2 regions of the Streptomyces sp. NPDC047971 genome follow, and region 2 is predicted to be linked to the other one. Evidence: riboswitches for the same ligand, from Rfam matches in the RefSeq annotation. Region 2 holds a riboswitch; the other holds the start of a gene.

Region 1 (10,902 bases), on a different contig from region 2:
GGGCGTCATGCTCCGCGGCATGTTCGACTACCAGCGGCTCGCGGCGGTCGCCGGCGACAGCTGGCGCAGCTGGCGCGGCACCTGGGAGGCCGACAACGACACGATCTCGGCCCGGATGCGCCGCGACAGCATGGGCGAGTACCGCCTGATGGGCGTCGTCGTCCTCGCCGCCGCCGCGCTGACCCTGCTCGGCCACGGCGCGCTCGTCCTCCAGCTGTGGCTGCTCCCGATGCTGCTGGTCTCGACCCCGCTGCACTTCCTCGTCGAGCTGCCCGAGCACATCCGCTGCGACAACGACACCGACGACGTGCTGCGCAACACCCGCTCCATCAGCGGCAGCTGGTTCAGCACCTGGTACACCAACGGCAACAACCTGCACATCGAGCACCACGCCGCCATGACCGTGCCGATCAACCGGCTGCACGAACGGCACGACGAGGTCCTGCGGTTCGCCAAGCACACCGAGCGCAGCTACTGGACCTTCTACGGCGGTGTCCTCCGCGAGGTCGTCACCCACACCCGGCGCCGCGGCTCGACCAGGACCGCCGGAACGGACCCGCGATGACCGGGGGGCTGCTCCACGACCTCGTGCGGGGGCCCGAGGAGACCGGGCCCGCCGCGCCCGCCCTGGTCAGCGCGGACGGCGAGATCAGCTACGGCGCCCTGTGGCAGCGCGTCGCGGTGACGGCGGAGCTGCTGACCGAGCGGGGCGTGCGGCCGGGAGACGCCGTCGGCCTGTTCTTCTTCCGCTCCGCCGACTATGTGACGTCCCTGCTCGCGACGCTGGCCGTCGGCGCGGTCGCGGTACCCCTCGACCCGGAGTACCCGGCCGAGCGCGTCGGCCACATGCTCGCCGCGACGGACCCCCGGCTCGTCCTGCGCGGCAGCGGCGGCCGTCACCCCGACGAGACGCTGCGGCCCGAGCGCTGGGCCGCGGTCGGCGACCTGCCCGGAGCGGGCACCGAACTCCGCTCCCGCCCCGCTCTCGGCCCGGAACGCACCACGACCGCCGCGCAGGAGCAGCCCGCACTCGTCCTCTTCACCTCCGGCTCGACCGGCACCCCCAAGGGCGTCCGCCTGCACCACGGCGGACTCGTCAACCGGCTGGAGTGGGGGCTGAGGCAGTACCGCTTCGACGCCGACGACCGGGTCCTGCACAAGGCGTCGATCGCCTTCGACGCCTCCCTGCACGAGATCTTCTCGCCGCTGATGGCCGGCGGCACCCTGGTCATCGCCCCGCCGGGGACGCAGTACGACAGCCTGGGCCTGGTCCGGCTGATGCAGGACCAGGAGGTGACCTGCGCCCACTTCGTCCCCTCGATGCTCCGCTACGTCCTCGACGAGCCCGAACTCCAGGACTGCCTCGACCTGCGGCTGCTGTTCTGCGGCGGCGAGGCCCTGGACATGGAGCTCGTACGACGACTCCGGCGGGCACTGCCGGAGTGCGCCGTGTTCAACCAGTACGGGCCCACGGAGACCTCCGTCAACGTCTCGTACTGGGACACCCGGGAAGCGTACGCAGGCGGGACCGCGCCCATCGGCCGGGCCGTCGACGGCGCCGAACTCCACGTCCGGACGGCGGACATGGCCCCGGTCGCGGACGGCGAGATCGGCGAACTCTGGGTCGGCGGCCTGCCACTGGCGCTCGGCTACCTCGACGAGGCGCAGACCTCGGAGCGCTTCCGCCCCGACCCGCACGGACCGCCCGGCACCCGCCTCTACCGGACCGGCGACCTCGTCCGGCTGGCTCCGGCCGGACACCTCGAATACCACGGCCGGGCCGACGACCAGGTCAAGATCCGCGGCATCCGCGTCGAACCCGGTGAGGTCGCCTCGACCCTGCGCGCGCACCCCGCCGTACGGGACGCCGTGGTCACCGCCGTGTCCGGCGGTCCGACCGGGCCGCGCCTCGTCGCGCACGTCGTGCCCTCCGACCCGCGGACCGGGCCGGAGACCGCCGCGGCCGTGCGCGCCCACGCCGCCACGGCGCTGCCGCCCGCCATGCGTCCCGAACAGGTCGTCGTCCTGGACCGGCTGCCGCGCCTGCCCAACGGCAAGGTGAACCGGCACGACCTCCCGGCGCCGCCGGACCCGCACACCGGCCCCACACCCGCCGCGCCGGCCGGCGCGACGACCGAGGACCGGCTCCGGGACATCTGGCGCGAGGCCCTCGGCGTCGACACCGTCCGCGACGAGGACGACTTCCTCGCCCTCGGCGGCCACTCCCTCGTCGCGCTGCGCGTCAGCACACGGGTACGGGAGACGGCGGGGATCGAGGTGGCACCGAGCAGTTGTCTGCGCGTGCCCACCTTCGGCGACTGGCTCGCCGAGGTGTCCCGGCCGGTGGGGGTCTGACGGCATGCACACCACCACGACCGCACGCCGGCCGCTGTCGGACATGCAGCTCTCCATGCTCGCCCACGAGGCACTCGAAGAGCTGCCCATCTACACGATGCCGCTCTGCTTCGCCCTCACCGGCCCCGTCGACACCACCGCCCTCGCGCGGGCCCTCCACCACGTCGTCCGGCGCCACCCGGCGCTCGGCTCGCTGTACGACGGCGGCGAGGCCGAGCCCCTGGGCGGCGCGACCGCCCCGCCCGAGCTGCTCCTGACCACCACCGAGGCCGCGCCGGGAACCGTCCCGCCCGAGGCCGCCACCGTATGGGAGACGCCCTTCGCCCTCCACGAGCAGACCCCCGTACGGGCCGCCCTGGTCTCCGCGGCGCCCGACCGGCACCACCTGGCGCTCGCCGTGCACCACGTCGCGGGCGACAGCGTCGCGCTCTCCCTGCTGCTGCGGGACCTCGGGGCCGCCTACGCCGCCCTCCTGCGCGGCGAACGACCCGACGACACCCCCGCACCGGACTTCTTCGACCACGCCCGCCGCGAACGGAACCGTTCCTGGGACACCTCCTGGTGGCAGGAGCGCCTGCGCGGAGTGCGGCCGCGGCCCTACCCCCGACGACAGCCGCCCCCCGAGGCGGAGAGGTGCACCCGCGTCTCCGTCGACCTCGCCCTCGACGCCACGGACACCCGGGGCGTCAAGGAACTGGCCCGGCGCCTGCGCGTCACCCCCTCGGCCGTGCTCCTCGCCGCCGTCGGCCGGACCGTCGCCGACACGGCCCCGGGCGCGGAGCGGGAGAGCGTCATCGGGCTGCCCACGGCCCTGCGCGACACCCCCGAACTCCGCTCGACCGTCGGACCGCTGCTCAACACCCTCCCCGTCCGCACCCGTTGGGACGCCGACGCGGCACCCGGCGACGTCGTGCGCGCGCACGCCGCCGCCCTCGACGCCTCCCTCGCCCACAAGGAGGTCCCCTACTCGCACATCGTGAAGGCGTCCGGAGCGCCGCGGTCCCTCGACGCGGCCCCGCTCTTCCTCCACGTGGTCAACATCGACAGCGAGCCCCTGCGGCTGCGCCTGCCCGGCGCCCGCTGCGGCCACGTGCCCGTCCCGCGCCGCTGGGTCGTCTTCCCCGCCCACTGGGAATTCGGCTGCCCGCCCGTCGGCAACCTGCGGGGCGAGCTGCGGGTCTCCGCCGACGCCTTCACCGCGAGCCAGGCGGCCGGCCTGGCCACCGCCTTCCGGTCGAGCCTGACCGAGCTGCTTCAGGCTCCGTGAAAGGAACCCAGTGAACCCGACCCAGTACGCCACCGTCCTGCGCGAGCTCTTCGCGGAGACCCTCGGGCGCCCCGACGTGGGGGACGACGACAGCTTCTTCGAACTCGGCGGCGACTCGCTCGCCGCCATGCGCCTCGTCACCCGGGCCCGCACGGTCCCGGGGCTCGCCCTCACCGTCCGGACCCTCTTCCGCAACCCGACCGTCGCGGGTCTGACCCGGGCCCTGGCAGGCGACGCCCCGGCGGACCGGGCCGCGAGCCGCCCCACCGCACTCGGCGCGGGAGCCGTCACGGCCCGCCCCGAACGGCCGCCGCTGTCCTACGCGCAGGAGGGCCTCTGGTACCTCGCCCTGCTCCAGGGCCCGGCCCCCACGTACAACGTCCCCGTCTCCGTGCGCCTGACCGGCGCCGTCGACACCGCGGCGCTGCGCGCGGCGCTGGGCGACGTCGTCGCCCGCCACGAGGCGCTGCGCACGGTGTTCCCCGAGGTCAAGGGGGTGCCGTACCAGAAGGTCCTTCCGGTGGACGAGGCGAAGCCTGAGCTCCGTACGGTGTCGTGCGGCGCCGAGGAGCTCCCGGCGGCGCTCGCCGAGGCCGCCCAGGACGTCTTCGACATCATGACGGAGCCGCCGGTGCGCGCCACCCTCTTCACCGACGACGCGCGACCCACCGAGCACACGCTGCTGATCCTCCTGCACCACATCGTCGGGGACGGCTGGTCGGTCGGGCCGCTCACGCGCGACCTGGCCGACGCCTACACGGCCCGCCTGGCCGGATCCGCCCCCGAAGCGAGCCCGCTGCCCGTCCAGTACGCCGACTTCGGCCTCTGGCAGCGCGAGACGCTCGGCGACGAGCGGGATCCCGCCGGCCTCCTCGCCTCCCACGGCGCGTACTGGCGGCGTGCCCTCGCCGGGCTCCCCGACGTGCTCGACCTGCCGCTGGACCGGCCACGGCCGGCCGTCGCGAGCCACCGCGGCGCGGCCGTCGACATCACCCTCGACCCCGCGTTCTGCGAGGACCTGAAGAAGCTGGCCCAGGAGACGGGGACCACCGTCTTCATGATCCTCCAGGCGGCGCTGGCGGCCACGCTCACGGCGGCGGGAGCGGGGGAGGACATCCCCGTCGGCGCCCCCGTCAGCGGTCGCACGGAACCGGCGGTGGAGGAGCTGGTCGGATACTTCGTGAACATGCTCGTGCTGCGCACGGACACATCCGGCAACCCGAGCTTCCGCGCGCTCCTGGAGCGGGTGCGCGCCTCCTCACTGGAGGCGTACGCCCATCAGGACATCCCCTTCGACCGCCTCGTGGGCGCCCTCAACCCGCGCCGCACCCCGGCCCACCACCCGCTCTTCCAGGTCGCCCTGGCCTACGGCGGAGGCGCCCAGCGCCATGTCGACATGCCGGGCCTGCGCGGCACGACCGGCCAGGTGTCCATGCCGGTGGCCAAGTTCGACCTGGGCCTGCACCTGGACGAGGTCACCGCCCCGGACGGCACCCCGCAGGGCATCCGGGGCGAGCTGAAGTACGCGACGGACCTCTTCGACCCCGGGACGGCCGAGGCCCTGGCCGCCCGCTGGACCGCCCTGCTCCACCGGGCGGTCCGCACCCCCGACGCCCCGATCCTCTCCCTGGAGGCCACCGCCGGAGCCGCCGCGCCGACGCCGTGACGGCTCAGCACTCGATGATGTTCACCGCGAGACCGCCGCGGGCGGTCTCCTTGTACTTGACCGACATGTCCGCGCCGGTCTCCTTCATGGTCTTGATGACCTTGTCGAGGGAGACCAGGTGGTTGCCGTCGCCCCGCATGGCCATCCGCGCCGCCGTGACCGCCTTGACGGCGGCCATGCCGTTGCGCTCGATGCACGGGATCTGGACCAGGCCGCCGACCGGGTCGCAGGTGAGGCCGAGGTTGTGCTCCATGCCGATCTCGGCCGCGTTCTCGACCTGCTCGGGGGTGCCGCCCAGGACCTCCGCGAGGGCGCCTGCCGCCATCGAGCAGGCCGAGCCGACCTCGCCCTGGCAGCCGACCTCGGCGCCGGAGATGGAGGCGTTCTCCTTGAAGAGCATGCCGACCGCGCCGGCCGCCAGCATGAAGCGGACCACGCCGTCCTCGTCCGCGCCGGGCACGAAGTTCGTGTAGTAGTGCAGGACCGCCGGGATGATGCCCGCCGCGCCGTTCGTCGGAGCGGTGACCACCCGGCCGCCCGCCGCGTTCTCCTCGTTCACGGCCATCGCGTAGAGCGTGATCCACTCCATCGCCAGCGCGGCCGGGTCGCCCTCGGAGCGCAGCTTGCGGGCCGTGTTCGCGGCGCGGCGGCGGACCTTCAGACCGCCCGGCAGGATGCCCTCACGGGACATGCCGCGCGAGACGCACGCCTGCATGACCCGCCAGATCTCCAGCAGACCCGCGCGGATCTCGTCCTCGGTGCGCCACGCCTTCTCGTTCTCCAGCATCAGCGCGGAGATCGACAGGCCGGTCTCCTTCGCCAGGCGCAGCAGCTCGTCGCCCGTGCGGAAGGGGTACTTCAGGACGGTGTCGTCCGGGACGATCGGGTTCTCGCCCTGGACCGCGTCCTCGTCCACGACGAAGCCGCCGCCCACCGAGTAGTACGTCTTCTCCAGGACCAGGGCGCCCTCCGCGTCGTACGCGAAGATCGTCATGCCGTTGGCGTGGTACGGCAGCGCCTTGCGGCGGTGCAGGATCAGGTCCTCGTCGAAGTCGAAGGGGATCTCGTGCGCGCCGAGCAGGTTGATCCGGCCGCTCGACTTGATCCGCTCGACCTCGTCGTCCGCCGTCTCGACGTCGACGGTGCGCGGGGAGCTGCCCTCCAGGCCCAGCAGGACCGCCTTCGGCGTGCCGTGGCCGTGACCGGTGGCGCCCAGCGAGCCGTACAGCTCCGCGCGTATCGAGGCGGTGTGGGCCAGCAGCCCCTCGTTCTTCAGGCGGCGGGCGAACATCCTGGCCGCCCGCATGGGGCCCACCGTGTGGGAGCTCGACGGGCCGATGCCGATCGAGAACAGGTCGAAGACCGAGATGGCCACGGGGAACTCCTTGTGGGGGGCTAGACGCCGTTGTCTGCCGGGGTGGTGCAGAACAGCAGGAAAAAGGGGGTGGGGCACCGCGCGCACTGTCCAGTGTGCGCGGTGCCCCGGAGCTTTCGTACGAACGAACCTTGAACTGAAGCGTACGAAATTACTTCAGGCCGGGGTAGAGCGGGTGCTTCTCCGCGAGTGCGGACACCCGGGCCTTCAGCGCGTCGGCGTCGAAGCCGGGCTTCAGGGTCTCCGCGATGACGTCGGCCACCTCACGGAAGTCCTCGTCGCCGAAACCGCGGGTCGCGAGCGCCGGCGTACCGATGCGCAGGCCCGAGGTGACCATCGGCGGACGCGGGTCGTTCGGGATCGCGTTCCGGTTGACCGTGATGCCGACCTCGTGGAGGCGGTCCTCGGCCTGCTGGCCGTCCAGCTCGGAGTTGCGCAGGTCGACCAGGACCAGGTGCACGTCCGTGCCGCCGGACAGGACCGAGACACCGTGGGCGGTGACGTCGTCCTGGACCAGACGCTCGGCGAGGATCCGGGCACCGTCCAGCGTGCGCTGCTGGCGCTCCTTGAACTCCTCCGAGGCCGCGACCTTGAAGGAGACGGCCTTGGCCGCGATCACGTGCTCCAGCGGGCCGCCCTGGAAACCGGGGAAGACCGAGGAGTTCAGCTTCTTCGCGAACTCCTTCTTCGCGAGGATGATGCCGCCGCGCGGGCCGCCGAGCGTCTTGTGCGTGGTGGAGGTCACCACGTCCGCGTACTCGACCGGGTTCGGGTGCAGACCGGCCGCGACCAGACCGGCGAAGTGCGCCATGTCGACCCACAGGTACGCCTCGACCTCGTCGGCGATCCGACGGAACTCGGCGAAGTCCAGCTGACGCGGGTAGGCGGACCAGCCCGCGATGATCACCTTCGGGCGGTGCTCCTTGGCCAGGCGCTCCACCTCGGCCATGTCGACCAGGCCGGCGTCGTCCACGTGGTACGCGACCACGTTGAACTGCTTGCCCGAGAAGTTCAGGCGCATGCCGTGGGTCAGGTGACCGCCGTGGGCCAGGTCCAGGCCGAGGATCGTGTCGCCGGGCTGGGCGATCGCGAACAGCGCGGCCTGGTTCGCGGAGGCACCGGAGTGCGGCTGCACGTTGGCGTACTCGGCGCCGAACAGGTCCTTGATCCGGTCGATCGCGATCTGCTCGGCGACGTCGACGTGCTCGCAGCCGCCGTAGTAGCGGCGGCCGGGGTAGCCCTCGGCGTACTTGTTGGTGAGAACGGAGCCCTGGGCCTCCATGACCGCGACCGGAGCGAAGTTCTCCGAGGCGATCATCTCGAGGGTGGACTGCTGGCGGTGGAGCTCGGCGTCGACGGCGGCGGCGACGTCCGGGTCCAGCTCGTGAAGAGGGGTGTTCAGCACAGACATGAATCGATCCCTAAGGGGTCTCAGTTCCCGGCGGAGAACTCGGCGTACGCGTCGGCGGTGAGCAGGTCGTCCGGCTCACCCGTGACGCGCACCTTGAACAGCCAGCCACCCTCGAACGGAGCGGTGTTCACCAGCGACGGGTCGTCCACCACGTCCTGGTTGGCCGCCACGACCTCACCGGTGACCGGCGAGTACAGGTCGCTGACGGACTTGGTCGACTCCAGCTCACCGCAGGTCTCGCCCGCGGTCACCGTGTCACCGACCTCAGGGAGCTGGGCGTAGACGACGTCACCGAGCGCGTTGGCCGCGAACTCCGTGATGCCGACCGTCGCGACGCCGTCCTCGGCGGCCGACAGCCACTCGTGCTCCTTGGTGTAGCGCAGCTGCTGGGGGTTGCTCATGACCTGATTCTCCTGGATCGAGGGAGTGCTGATGAACGTGGGTCTTGCGGGGTGAGACACGGAGCGAGACGGATGCGTCACTTCTGGCGCTTGTAGAACGGCAGCGCCACGACCTCGTACGGCTCGTGGGTGCCGCGGATGTCCACACCTACACCCTGCGTGCCGGGCTCGGCGTGCGCCGCGTCCACGTACGCGATGGCGATCGGCTTTCCGAGCGTGGGGGACGGGGCACCGGAGGTGACCTCGCCGACGACCTCGCCGTTCGCGACGACGGAGAATCCGGCGCGCGGGACGCGGCGGCCCTCGGCGATCAGGCCGACGAGCTTGCGCGGCGGGGCGGTCTCGGCGCGCTCGGCGGCCTTCTCCAGCGCCTCGCGGCCGACGAAGCGGCCCTCGTTGGTCGTCTTCTCGAACTTCACGACCCGGCCCAGGCCCGCGTCGAAGGGGGTGAGGGAGGTGGTCAGCTCGTGCCCGTACAGCGGCATCCCCGCCTCCAGGCGGAGGGTGTCACGGCAGGACAGACCGCAGGGGATCAGCCCGACCGGGGCGCCCGCCTCGGTCAGCGCCTTCCAGACGCCCTCGGCGTGCTCGGGCTTCAGGAACAGCTCGAAGCCGTCCTCGCCGGTGTAGCCGGTGCGGGCGATCAGCGCGGGGACCCCGGCGACCGTGCCGGGCAGGCCGGCGTAGTACTTCAGACCGTCCAGGTCGGCGTCGGTGATCGACTTCAGGATGCCGGGGGACTCGGGGCCCTGCACGGCGATCAGGGCGTACGCGTCACGGTCGTCCCGCACCTCGGCGTCGAAGCCGGCCGCGCGCTCGGTCAGCGCGTCGAGGACGATCTGGGCGTTGGAGGCGTTGGCGACGACCATGTACTCCTGCTCCTGGAGCCGGTACACGATCAGGTCGTCGAGGATGCCGCCGTCCTCCTGGCAGATCATCGTGTAGCGCGCCCGGCCCAGGCCCACCGTGGAGATGTTGCCGACCAGGGCGAAGTCGAGCAGCTCCACGGCCTGCGGGCCGGTGACGGTGATCTCGCCCATGTGGGAGAGGTCGAAGAGGCCCGCCTTGGTGCGGACGGCGTTGTGCTCGTCACGCTCGCTGGCGTAGCGCAGCGGCATGTCCCAGCCGGCGAAGTCGGTCATGGTCGCGCCCAGGGAGCGATGCAGCGCATCGAGGGCGGTCAGACGGGGGGCGGCAGTGCTCATGGGTGTGGCTCCCGGGTCCCAGGGCAGAAAAATCATGACGGACGAGGACGATCCTCCCCATCTGTCATGGAACCTGAGAGGTTCACCGAGGGCATCCTCGGCTTGCACCTTGGGTGGGGCGCGACTGCGCCCGCTTTTCAGATCTGCCTCATCCACGCGGTACGGGGCCTGAGAGATTCAAGGGAGGGTCTTGCTCCTTCGGCGCCCGGGGCCCACCGTGGTGGTTCCGGGACTCTCCCGCGCGGATTCGAGCGGCCGGTATGAGGTTGTGTGCGCTTGGCGCGCACATCATTGCACGAGGGGTCTGATCGGCAAATCGCTTGTGCCTCATTACCGCTTCTTTACACTTTATGGGGAAGGGTTCCCGGGAACCCGACTGGGGGAGAAGCGATGACGTTCCAGCACACCGGCGCCTACGCCACAGGGACGGGGATACCGTCCCCACGCGCCAGGGCCAGGACCCGCAGGCGCGGCTTCGCCGTGCCCCTGCTGCGGGATCTGCGCGAGCGCGGTGGCCGGGGTCCCCGCGTGCTCTCCTTCGCCGCCGGTGACCTCGTCGTGGTCTCCGGCCTGCCCGGCAGCGGCAAGTCGACGCTCATGCGACGCGCGGCCGGGGGTCTGGGCATCGATTCGCAGGACGCCCGTGAGCGCTGGGAAGCACGACTGCCCCGCTTCCTGCCGTACGCCGTCTACCGCCCGCTGGCCCGTATCGCCCACTACGCCGGGCTGCGCCGGGCGCTGCGCTCCGGGCGGAGCGTGGTCGTCCACGACTGCGGCACCCAGTCCTGGGTGCGGAACTGGCTCGCCCGCGAGGCCCGCCGACGGGGCGGCGCCCTGCACCTGGTCCTGCTCGACGTCACCCCGGCCGCCGCCCGGGAGGGCCAGCGCGAGCGCGGCCGAGGCGTGTCGGGGTACGCCTTCGCCCGGCACCGCCGGGCCGTGGGCCGCCTGCTGAGCTCGGTGGAGTCCGGCCGCCTGCCCCGGGGCTGCTCCTCGGCGACCCTCCTCGACAGGGACGCGGCGGGCGCCCTGCGCCGGATCGCCTTCCGCGCCACGGACTGACCCCGCGGCGCCGACACCGGTCCGGAGCGCCTCCCGCGCCACGGACGGACGCCCGGTCGGCGGCACCGGCCCCACGGCGCGGACGGACGCCCGGTCGGCGGCACCGGCCCCGGCGCGGACGGCGCCCGGTCGGCGGCACCGGCCCCACGGCGCGGACCGC
Region 2 (10,902 bases):
GGCTCGCCGCCCCGCATCAGCTCGGCGTAGCGGCGGGTCGTGGCCGCCAGGGCCGCCTCGCGGTCCAGACCGGAGTCGCGCGCCCGGCGGAAGGTCTCGGCCTGCCAGGAGGCACCGTTGACCCGGCCGCGGCAGCGCTCCTCGATGACACCGAGATAGAAGTCGCGGTCGGCCGGCTCGACGTGCCAGGCGTCCAGCCCGGACGCGGCCAGCGGCAGCAGCTCGTCGAGGACCAGACGTACCGCGGACACCGTGGAGACCCCGCCCGAGCGGCCGGGCCGGGGCCAGCGCAGCTCCGCGTCGATCCCGTGGCGACAGGCGGTGTCGAAGTTCGCCGCGGCGTCCTCGAACGCCAGCTTCTTCCACACCGGCCGGGGCTCCTCGGCCAGCGCCCGCACCAGTCCGTAGTAGAAGGCCGCGTTGGCGACGACGTCGGTGACCGTCGGTCCGGCCGGCAACACCCGGTTCTCCACCCGCAGATGCGGAACCCCGTCCACCCAGCCGTAGACGGGCCGGTTCCAGCGGTAGACCGTCCCGTTGTGCAGGACGAGTTCCTGCAGGCGCGGCACCCCGCCCCGGTCGAGGACGAGCAGCGGGTCCTCCTCGTCGCAGATCGGGAGCAACGGGGGGAAGTACCGCAGGTTCTCCTCGAAGAGGTCGTACGCCGAGTCGACCCACCGCTCCCCGAACCAGGTGCGCGGCCGGACCCCCTGTGCCTGGAGCTCGGGCGGCCGGGTGTCCGTCGCCTGCTGGAACAGCGGCGGCCGGGACTCGCGCCAGAGCTCCCGGCCGAAGAGGAACGGAGAGTTGGCGCCGACGGCGATCTGGACCGCCGCCACGGCCTGGGCCGCGTTCCACACGGCGGCGAAGCGGGCTGGGGTGACCTGGAGGTGCAACTGCACGGAGGTGCAGGCCGCCTCGGGCACGATCGACGTGGAGGTGCAGGTGAGCCGCTCGACCCCCTGGATGTCGAGACGGAAGTCCTCGCCCCTGGCGGCGACGATCTGGTCGTTGAGCAAGGTGTACCGATCGACGGCCGAAAGGTTCTCGAAGACGAGATCGCGCTGGGAGAGCGTCGGCAGAATTCCGATCATGATGACGCCGGCGTCGACCTCGTGGGCCTTGCGGTCGGCATATCCGAGACCGGTCCTCAACTCCTCGGCGAGCCGGTCGAATACCCGGCCGCCGAGACGGTGCGGAGCGATGTTCACTTCGAGGTTGAACAATCCGAGCTCCGTCTGGAAATCCGGGCTCGCGATGCGTTCGAGGACCTCGGCATTCACCATCCGCGGCATACCGTCCGTGCCCGCGAGATTGAGTTCGATCTCCAGGCCCATCAGATTCCGCGGACGGTCGAACCTCTTCTCCGCCAGGAGCCTCGCGAGCCCCGCCAGACACTGCTGCAGCTTCCTGCGGTATCTCTGCCGATCGGACAGGTCGAACCCGTCTGCCACGACCTTCTCCCCCATCGAAGCGTCCCTCCTCGATCGGGCGGCCACGGCGACGGCCGCGCGCGTCACGGACGATGATGCCCAGCCGACTGATCCATAACGCCTGCGGAGCCACCCCACCGCCAGGTAGGCTGGATTGAGCAATCACCCGGCACATCCCGTGGTCACTCGGCAAAGGACATATTCCTCCGACATAATCACGGAAAGCATGGGGGTGATATTCGGCCGTCCACGGCCGGAGCGAAGCCGCAGGCAGACGAAGTGCGCTCACCGCAAAAGATGCGAATCGCCCCCGGAACACGTCCTGATGACGCCTTGCTCGCAATATCGGCGACCGCTAGCGGAAACAAGGTGTGAACACGTCTCGTATAAACTCCGCGGACGAGGCAGAGTGTTGGCGCCCGGCCATGACCTCATGGCCCCTCTCCGGCAGCCCACAGCGCCGTCGTACCTGCCCACGCGTCACCGTGTCTCCTGAGCGAGAGGCGACCCACCATGCTCCGACCCTCCCCGGCCCCCGCGCCGGCCCTGCGCAGCGTCCTCGCGGCCCTCGGTTCCCCCACCGCCGTCCGTGAGGCTCGAACTCCCGCCCTCCGGGCCGCACAGGGGCCGCTGAGCCCCGAGCTGCCCCTGCCCGTCCATGTCCTCGACGTACGGGACCAGGTCGTCCCCGGCGGGCAGGCACCGCGCACCCGGCTCGTCGGCTGGCGCTTCCTGATCCGGGGCACCGATCGCGCGGTCGCCGCCGCCGACACCATGCTCACGCCCGACGGCTGGTCCTTCTCGCACTTCTTCGAGGGTCCCTACGTCACCGCCACCGAACGCGCCCTGCTGCAGGCCGAGACGCTGCCCACGACGTACCAGCCCCGCCTGCTGTCCGTCCCGGAGCTGTACATGCTGACGCTGTGGCTCCACGGGGACACGGAGGCCGACGGGGCGTCCGCCTCGCCCGCGCCGGCCGACCTCCTGGTCCCCCTCGCCCCGGCGCCTCCCGGCATCGCCTCCCACCGCCCGCACCGGGTGGCGGACCTGCTGCCCGTCCTGACCCTGCGCCTCGCGCCGCCGCCGCTGTTCGGCACGCCGGCGCCGGCCTGAACCACCGCACCCGACGTCCGTCCGCAGCGCGCACGCCCCGCGACCGACCGGGCCGCGGGGCGCCGCGCTGCCCGAACGCCCCTGTCGAACACCCCTCCCCGGACGGACTAGCCCGCCAGGACTACCCCGAACCATCCGAAGAGACCGCCCAGTTGAGTTGAACCGCCCGCGCGGGTGATACGTCTTCATGCAGTAGGAAGAGCTCCCGTGAAATACCTGCGGATCGACGTCCGTGGGGGAACACTGGACCAACCGAACCGACAACGGGGGGCGGCCATGAGCACCGCATCGAGCCGCAGGACGACAGACACCACGACGCAGCGAAAGAACCCACCCATGTGCCAGCACCAGCCTGCCTGTCCCACCGCCCACTCCGCCGACCGGGAGGCGGCACGACTGATGGCGCACCACCCGGAGCAGGGCTGGAGCCTGCTGTGCAACGGGGTCCTGCTCTTCGAGGACACCGGTGAACTGCTGCCGGACGGCCAGATCATCGCCCCGCACCGCCCGCTGACGGCGGGCCAGGTCACGACAGCCGCCTGACGGCGGGGCACGTCGGGCACCACACCGTACGAGGGAACACGCAAGGGCCGGCCCGGAGAAGTCTCCGAACCGGCCCTGACTCATGCCCGGTTGCCGTTGCCGCTCAACCGGCGCTCACGTGCGCGCCCGTGCTCAGTTGTCGTACTCGTCCATCGGCGGGCAGGAGCAGACCAGGTTGCGGTCGCCGAAGGCGCCGTCGATCCTGCGCACCGGCGGCCAGTACTTGTCCGCGGCCGAGACACCGGCCGGGAAGACCGCCTCGTCACGGGTGTACGGGTGGTTCCACTCGCCGCCCAGCGCCGCGGCGGTGTGCGGGGCGTTGCGCAGCGGGTTGTCGTCCGCGGGCCACTCGCCCGACGCGACCTTCTCGATCTCGTACCGGATCGCGATCATCGTGTCGCAGAAGCGGTCGAGCTCGGTCAGGTCCTCGGACTCGGTCGGCTCGATCATCAGGGTGCCGGCCACCGGGAACGACATCGTCGGCGCGTGGAAGCCGTAGTCGATCAGGCGCTTGGCGATGTCGTCGACGCTGACGCCGGTCGACTTGGAGAGCGGACGCAGGTCGACGATGCACTCGTGGGCGACCAGGCCGGCCGGACCGGTGTAGAGCACCGGGTAGTGCGGCTCCAGGCGCTTGGCGATGTAGTTCGCCGCGAGGACGGCCACCTGCGTGGCGCGCTTGAGGCCCTCGCCACCCATCAGACGCACGTACGACCACGAGATCGGCAGGATGCCGGCCGAGCCCCACGGGGCGGCCGAGATCGGGCCGACGCCCGTCTCCGGGCCGGCGGTCGGCTGCAGCGGGTGGTTCGGCAGGTACGGCGCGAGGTGCGCGCGCACACCGACCGGACCGACACCGGGGCCGCCGCCGCCGTGCGGGATGCAGAAGGTCTTGTGCAGGTTCAGGTGCGAGACGTCGCCGCCGAACTTGCCCGGCTTGGCCAGACCGACCAGCGCGTTGAGGTTGGCACCGTCGACGTACACCTGGCCGCCGGCCTCGTGCACCTCGCCGCAGATGTCGGCGACGTGCTCCTCGAACACGCCGTGCGTGGACGGGTAGGTGATCATCAGGACGGACAGCTCGTCGCGGTACTGCTCGATCTTGGCGCGCAGGTCCGCGATGTCGACCTCGCCGTCGTCGGCGGTCCTGACGACGACGACCTTCATGCCGGCCATGACCGCGGAGGCGGCGTTGGTGCCGTGCGCGGAGGACGGGATGAGGCAGACGGTGCGCTGGTCGTCGCCGTTGGCGCGGTGGTAGGCGCGGACGGCCAGCAGACCGGCCAGCTCACCCTGCGAACCGGCGTTCGGCTGGATCGACACCTTGTCGTAGCCGGTGACCTCGGCGAGACGCTCCTCCAGCTCGGTGATGAGCGTGAGGTAGCCCTGAGCCTGCTCGACCGGGGCGAAGGGGTGGATCTGGCCGAACTCGGGCCAGGTCACCGGCTCCATCTCGGTGGTCGCGTTCAGCTTCATGGTGCAGGAGCCGAGCGGGATCATGCCGCGGTCGAGCGCGTAGTCGCGGTCGGCGAGCTTGCGCAGGTAACGCAGCATCGACGTCTCGGAGCGGTGCGCGTGGAAGACCGGGTGGGTCAGGTACGCGTCCGAGCGCAGCAGCCCGGCGGGCAGCGCGTCCTCGGTCCCCGCGTCCAGGGCCTCGATGTCGGCGTCGACGCCGAAGGCGGACCAGACGGCGGCGAGCTGGGCACGCCCGGTGGTCTCGTCGCAGGAGATCGAGACGTGGTCGGCGTCGACGAGGTACAGGTTGACGCCCGTCTCGCGGGCGGCGGCGACGGCCTCGGCGGCCTTGCCCGGCACCCGGACGGTCAGGGTGTCGAAGAAGTCGCCGTGGACGACCTCGACACCGCCGGCCCTCAGGCCCGCGGCGAGGATCGCGGCGTACCGGTGGGTGCGCTGAGCGATGCCCTTCAGGCCGTCGGGGCCGTGGTAGACGGCGTACATGCCGGCCATGACGGCGAGGAGCACCTGGGCGGTGCAGATGTTGCTGGTGGCCTTCTCGCGGCGGATGTGCTGCTCGCGGGTCTGCAGCGCCAGGCGGTACGCGCGGTTGCCGTCGGCGTCGACGGAGACGCCGACGAGGCGGCCGGGCAGGGAGCGGGCGTGCTTGTCCTGGACCGCCATGTAACCGGCGTGCGGTCCGCCGAAGCCCATCGGGACGCCGAAACGCTGGGTGGTGCCGACGGCGATGTCGGCTCCGAGCGCACCCGGCGAGGTGAGCAGCGTCAGCGCGAGCAGGTCGGCGGCGACGGTGACGATCGCGCCGAGGTCGTGGGCGGCGTCGATCAGCGGCTTGATGTCGCGCACGGCACCGGAGGCACCCGGGTACTGGACGAGCACACCGAAGACGCCGCGCTCGGCGATCTCGGCGGGGATGCCCTCGGACAGGTCCGCGACGACGACCTCGACACCGGTCGGCTCGGCGCGGGTCTCGATGACGGCGATGGTCTGCGGCAGCGCGTCGGCGTCGACGAGGAAGACACCGTTCTTGACCTTGCCGACACGGCGGGCGAGCGCCATGGCCTCGGCGGCGGCGGTGCCCTCGTCGAGCAGGGAGGCACCGGAGGTGGGCAGACCGGTGAGGTCGGCGACCATCGTCTGGAAGTTGAGCAGCGCCTCCAGGCGGCCCTGCGAGATCTCCGGCTGGTAGGGCGTGTACGCCGTGTACCAGGCCGGGTTCTCCATCACGTTGCGGAGGATCACCGGCGGGGTGAAGGTGCCGTAGTACCCGAGCCCGATCATCGGGGCGAGGACCTGGTTGCGGTCGGCGAGCTCACGCAGCTCGGCCAGGACCTCGGCCTCGGTGCGCGCGGAGGGCAGACCGAGCGCCTCGGCGTTCTTGATCACGTCCGGCACGGCGGCGGCCGTGAGCTCGTCGAGGGAGCCGTAGCCGACCTGCGCGAGCATCTTGGCCCGTGCCTCGGCGTCGGGCCCGATGTGCCGCTGCTCGAACGGGATGCCCTGTTCGAGCTCGGAGAGCGGAATGCGGTTGGCGGTCATGTACGGAGGCCTCCTGGTCGTCACGACCTGCGAGGGGCACCAACGGCGCGGGTGCCCGGACGGCCTCCCCCTCTGTCATCTCAACCTGAGAGCTTCACCGGCACGCCGAAGGGCTCGCCGGCTTTCACCGTCGGTGAGGGCGGATGCCGTCGGACGTCCGCCCTGCTTTCCAGAGTGACCTCGTCCGTGCGGTACAGGGGCCTGAGAGATTCCGGGGAGGATTTGCTCCTTCGGCGCCTCCGAAAGGTTTCTCCGGAGGACTCTCCCGCACAGGGTCGACAGCCACAGCCAGCCTACCAGCGCGGTTCCGGAAGCCATCGCTCAAGTGGCCGACATCCCAGATGTGCACTTTCGTAGTCATAGAGCAGGTGCGACCAGTTGGAGGGACCGTGCAGACCGACATCGATCCGCGCAGCCTGATCGGCCGCAAGGCGTACGACCGCGAGGGGCACAAGATCGGCACCGTGGACGAGGTGTACCTGGACGACGCCACCGGCATCCCCGAGTGGGCGGCGGTCCGCACGGGCCTCTTCAGCCGGGACGCGTTCGTCCCCCTGGAGCCGAGCGAGCTGGCGAAGGACGGCCTCCACATCCCGTACGACCGGTCCCTGATCAAGGACGCACCGGACTTCGGCGTGGGCCGCCACCTCTCCCCCGAACAGGAGCTGCAGCTCTACCGCCACTACGACATCGCCCTCCCCCCGCCGCCGCCGGACCGGGACTTCGGCCGCCTGGCGGGCCAGGAGGAGACCTGACGGTTCCACCCCCACCACGCCCTCCGCGCGGACGAGCGCATCGGCCCGGCCCGCCCTGCGGGATCGACGGTCCCCCGGCGAAGCTCAGCGGGCGGGCGGGAGCGACAGGCCCGGTCTGAGGCCGGGCCCACCCCCCACCAACGGCAGCGGCTCCGCCGCCTCCAGCTCCGGGTCGTCCACGAGGAACGTCCGCACCCGCCCCGGAGCCGAACCCGGCTCCTCGAAGCGCACGGTGACCCGCCCCACCCCGCTCCCCTGCACCCACCCTGCGCCGTACACCGCGTGCCGTACGTCGTGCCCGGGCGACCACCGCCGCTCGGGGGGCGGCTCCTCCGCCGGGGCCGCGTCCGCGGGTGAAGCCTCCCCGGCCCCCGACCCCGGCTCGACCGCCCCGGCCGTCTCCGCAGCCTCCGCCTGCGCGAACAGATCCTCCTGCGTGTAGTCCGCGAGCCCGCTCACCCCGACGCCGAGCAGCCGGACACCGCCCGTCGTGTCCACCCCTTCGAGCAGCCGCCCCGCGGCCTCTCGCACCACGACGGTGTCGTCCGTCGGCCCCCGCAGCGTCTCGGAACGCGTCAGCGTCGAGAAGTCGAACCGCCGCACCTTCAGCACGATCGTCCGCCCCGAGTGCCCCGACGCCCGCAGCCTGCCCACGCACCGCTCGGCGAGCCGGTCCACCTCCGTCCGGATCCGGACCCGGTCATGCAGGTCCACGTCGAAGGTGTCCTCCACCGACACCGACTTCGTGTCCCTCTCGGCCACCACGGGCCGATCGTCGTACCCCTGGGCCATGAGGTACAGGGACGCCCCGTGCGCCCGCCCCAGCAGCCGTACGAGCTCGTCCTCGCCCGCCTCCGCGAGGTCCGACACCGTCGTCATCCCCGCACGCCGCAGGTGCTCCCCGGTGGCCGGCCCCACCCCCGGGAGGATCCGCACCGACCGCGGCCCCAGCAGCTCCCGCTCGGTCCCCGGCTCGATCAGCACCAGCCCGTCCGGCTTCGCCTCCTCCGAGGCGATCTTCGCCAGCATCTTGGACCCGGCGAGCCCCACCGACCCCGTGAGCCCCGTCGTGGCGAGAATGTCCCTGCGCAGCCGCTCACCGGCCTCCCGCGCGCTCGCGCTGTCATCGGCCACGCCCCCTGCCTCCAGGTCGACGAACGCCTCGTCCAGGCTCAGCGGCTCCACGAGCGGCGAGAGCCGCCCCAGCAACTCCATGACCTGCTCGCTGATCCCCCGGTAGAAGCCGAAGCGCGGCACGAGATAGGCGGCGTTGGGCGCCCTGCGCCGCGCCTGCGCCATCGGCATCGCGGAGTGCACCCCGAAGCGCCGCGCCTCGTAGGAGGCGGTGGCGACGACGCCGCGCGGACCCAGCCCCCCGACCACCACCGGCTTTCCGCGCAGACTCGGTTTCGCCGCCTGCTCGGCGGCGGCGAAGAAGGCATCCATGTCCAGATGCAGAATCGTCGGCGCGGCTCTCACATCTCCGATGCTGCCCTACGCCACTGACAATCGACCCGCACACACGTACGGGCGCGTCGCGCCCCGCCCGGCCGTACGGAACGACTCAGACCGCCCGGTCCCGCCGCCGCCTCGCCAGCTCGTCACCCGGGTTGTGGCCGATCAGCGTCTCACCGGTGTCGACACGCTCCCCGTGCAGCTGCGAGAGCGCGGCCTCCACATCGCGCCAGACCACACCCACCGCGATCCCGAAGACGCCCTGACCGCCCTGGAGCAGATCGACGACCTCGTCCGGCGAGGAGCACTCGTACACGGTGGCTCCGTCGCTCATCAGCGTCATGCGCTCCAGGTCGCGAAAGCCCCGTGCGCGCAGATGCTGCACGGCGGCCCGGATGTTCTGCAGCGCCACCCCGGTGTCGAGGAATCTCTTGACGATCTTGAGAACGACGACGTCCCGGAAGCTGTACAGCCGCTGCGTCCCGGATCCGTAGGCCGGCCGCACGCTCGGCTCGACGAGCCCGGTGCGCGCCCAGTAGTCCAGTTGGCGGTAGGTGATCCCGGCAGCCGCGCATGCCGTCGGACCGCGGTAGCCCACCACGTCCGTCCCGGACGCCGCGGCATCTCCCGCGTTCACACCCGTACCGAAGTCGCCCGCATTGCCGTGAAGCGGATACGGACCGCTCTCCCCGGACGCATGCCCGAGGGAGCCCCCTGCCGTACCGTCGCCGCTGCTCATCACGCCGACCCTCCGTCCTTGACCTGCCCACACGAAGGTAGGCAGTCACTCGGGGTGCGTCAACGATCGCCACACTCGGCACGCCGAGTGATAATCACCCTGAGAGTGGTTTCCCGTGTCTCTCTCCGGGGAAAGGCTACTCGAATGCCCTGACCGCACCCGGCGTGCGACGGTCGGCGGCCGGCCCACGGCCGGCCCGCCTCAGCGACTGCCGGACCTCACTGGCTGCTGGACCCGAAGTCCTCGGGGGAGATCTGGTCGAGGAACTCGCGGAACTTCTCCACCTCGTCCTCCTGCTCGTCCGGAATCGCGATACCGGCGTCGTCGAGCACACCGTCACTGCCGTAGATCGGCGTACCGGTGCGCAGCGCGAGCGCTATCGCGTCGGAGGGCCTGGCGCTCACCTCGACGCCGCTGGCGAAGACCAGCTCCGCGTAGAAGACGCCTTCGCGGAGATCCGTGATGCGGACCTCCGTGAGCTCCTGGCCCACGGCTTCAAGGACATCCTTGAAGAGATCGTGCGTCAGCGGCCGGGCGGGGGCCATGCCCTGCTGGGCGAAGGCGATCGCGGTCGCCTCACCCGGTCCGATCCAGATGGGGAGGTACCGATCGCCTCCCACTTCACGCAGGAGCACGATCGGCTGGTTGGAGGGCATTTCGACCCGGACACCCACAACGTCGAGCTCGTTCACACAGCAACCCTAGGACGTGCCCGACCGGTTTGGGTAGTCGGGCCCCCACAAGATCACGGCAACCGGAGTCCGAGAGCGGTCTGGACCAGTGCCGCATGCAGCCGGACGGACAGCCCGGCGAGCTCCTTCGCGGTGGCCTCCGCATGCGCTCTGGTCTGCGGGTTACGGTGCCGGCGCAGCGGCGCGACCACCTGTTCGACGAGACCCGCCTCCCGGTCGGCGGCCGCTTTGACCGCCCGGAGGTGCCGAGGTTCCAGACCGAATCTCCCCAGATCGGCGACAAGTCTGGCGACCGTGACGGTCTCGGCGTCGTAGCCGCCCTCGGCTCCCGCGGCGATGAGCCCGTAGGACTCCCACTCCGCGAGCTCCTCCTCGCTCACCTCCGCGGCGGCGAGCAGCTCGGCCCGACCCACCCGCGCGGCCGTCGGCCGGTCGCCCTCCGGCTCCCAGGCCCCGTCCAGCAGGTCCCGCTGCGGGCTGGGGGACGGGAGCCTGATCTGCTCACCCCGGGCGAGGGCGTCGAGATGCTCCCGGATGACCTTCAGCGGAAGATAGTGGTCCCGCTGCATCCGCAGGATCTGGGCGAGCCGCTCCACGTCCTGCGGGCTGAACTTCCGGTACCCGGAGGCCGTACGCCGGGGCTCGACGAGCCCCTCGGCCTCCAGGAACCGGATCTTGGAGATGGTCACTTCGGGGAACTCGTCACGCAGTTGGTTCAGCACCGTGCCGATGCTGACCAGCCGGTCGCCCGCGGTGGCGGTGCCGTGTCCGGCACCGCCCGTCGGTGTTCGCAGCATGGACCTTCCCTGAAGGCTTCCCGGAGGCGTCACACGCCCCGCTGGCTCGAGTAGAAGACCAGCCGGTACTTGCCGATCTGCACCTCGTCGCCGTTGGACAGGACCACCGACTCGATCGGCTCACGGTTGACGTAGGTGCCGTTGAGGCTGCCGACGTCGGCGACGGTGAAGCTGCCGTCCTGAGCCCGCCGGAACTCGACGTGACGCCGCGACACGGTGAAGTCGTCGAGGAAGATGTCGCTCTGCGGGTGACGGCCGGCCGTGGTCAGCTCGCTGTCCAGCAGGAAGCGGCTGCCCGAGTTCGGACCGCGGCGCACGACGAGCAGGGCCGAGCCGGCCGGCAGGGCCTCGACGGCC

What was found. A riboswitch is a leader RNA that binds a small molecule or an ion and turns the genes downstream of it on or off. The one in region 2 is predicted to bind glycine.
Region 1: linked by a shared signal. The riboswitch ahead of gcvT (glycine cleavage system aminomethyltransferase GcvT) and the one ahead of gcvP (aminomethyl-transferring glycine dehydrogenase) in region 2 are both predicted to bind glycine.

What each region holds. Positions count from the first base shown of each region.
Region 1 covers NZ_JBEZNW010000013.1:41,289-52,190, forward strand. The annotation lists gene AB0D99_RS14970 (fatty acid desaturase) at 1-565, shown strand, start outside; gene AB0D99_RS14975 (non-ribosomal peptide synthetase) at 562-2,355, shown strand; gene AB0D99_RS14980 (condensation domain-containing protein) at 2,360-3,622, shown strand; gene AB0D99_RS14985 (condensation domain-containing protein) at 3,633-5,288, shown strand; gene AB0D99_RS14990 (L-serine ammonia-lyase) at 5,293-6,663, opposite strand; gene glyA (serine hydroxymethyltransferase) at 6,815-8,074, opposite strand; gene gcvH (glycine cleavage system protein GcvH) at 8,095-8,475, opposite strand; gene gcvT (glycine cleavage system aminomethyltransferase GcvT) at 8,553-9,680, opposite strand; glycine riboswitch at 9,828-9,930, opposite strand; gene AB0D99_RS15010 (AAA family ATPase) at 10,071-10,742, shown strand.
Region 2 covers NZ_JBEZNW010000036.1:6,328-17,229, reverse strand. The annotation lists gene AB0D99_RS27660 (glutamate-cysteine ligase family protein) at 1-1,469, opposite strand, end outside; gene AB0D99_RS27655 (hypothetical protein) at 1,947-2,546, shown strand; gene AB0D99_RS27650 (DUF5999 family protein) at 2,883-3,089, shown strand; gene gcvP (aminomethyl-transferring glycine dehydrogenase) at 3,222-6,107, opposite strand; glycine riboswitch at 6,287-6,385, opposite strand; gene AB0D99_RS27640 (PRC-barrel domain-containing protein) at 6,497-6,862, shown strand; gene AB0D99_RS27635 (DNA polymerase IV) at 6,947-8,341, opposite strand; gene AB0D99_RS27630 (MerR family transcriptional regulator) at 8,427-9,056, opposite strand; gene AB0D99_RS27625 (bifunctional nuclease family protein) at 9,275-9,748, opposite strand; gene AB0D99_RS27620 (MerR family transcriptional regulator) at 9,802-10,545, opposite strand; gene AB0D99_RS27615 (FHA domain-containing protein) at 10,575-10,902, opposite strand, start outside.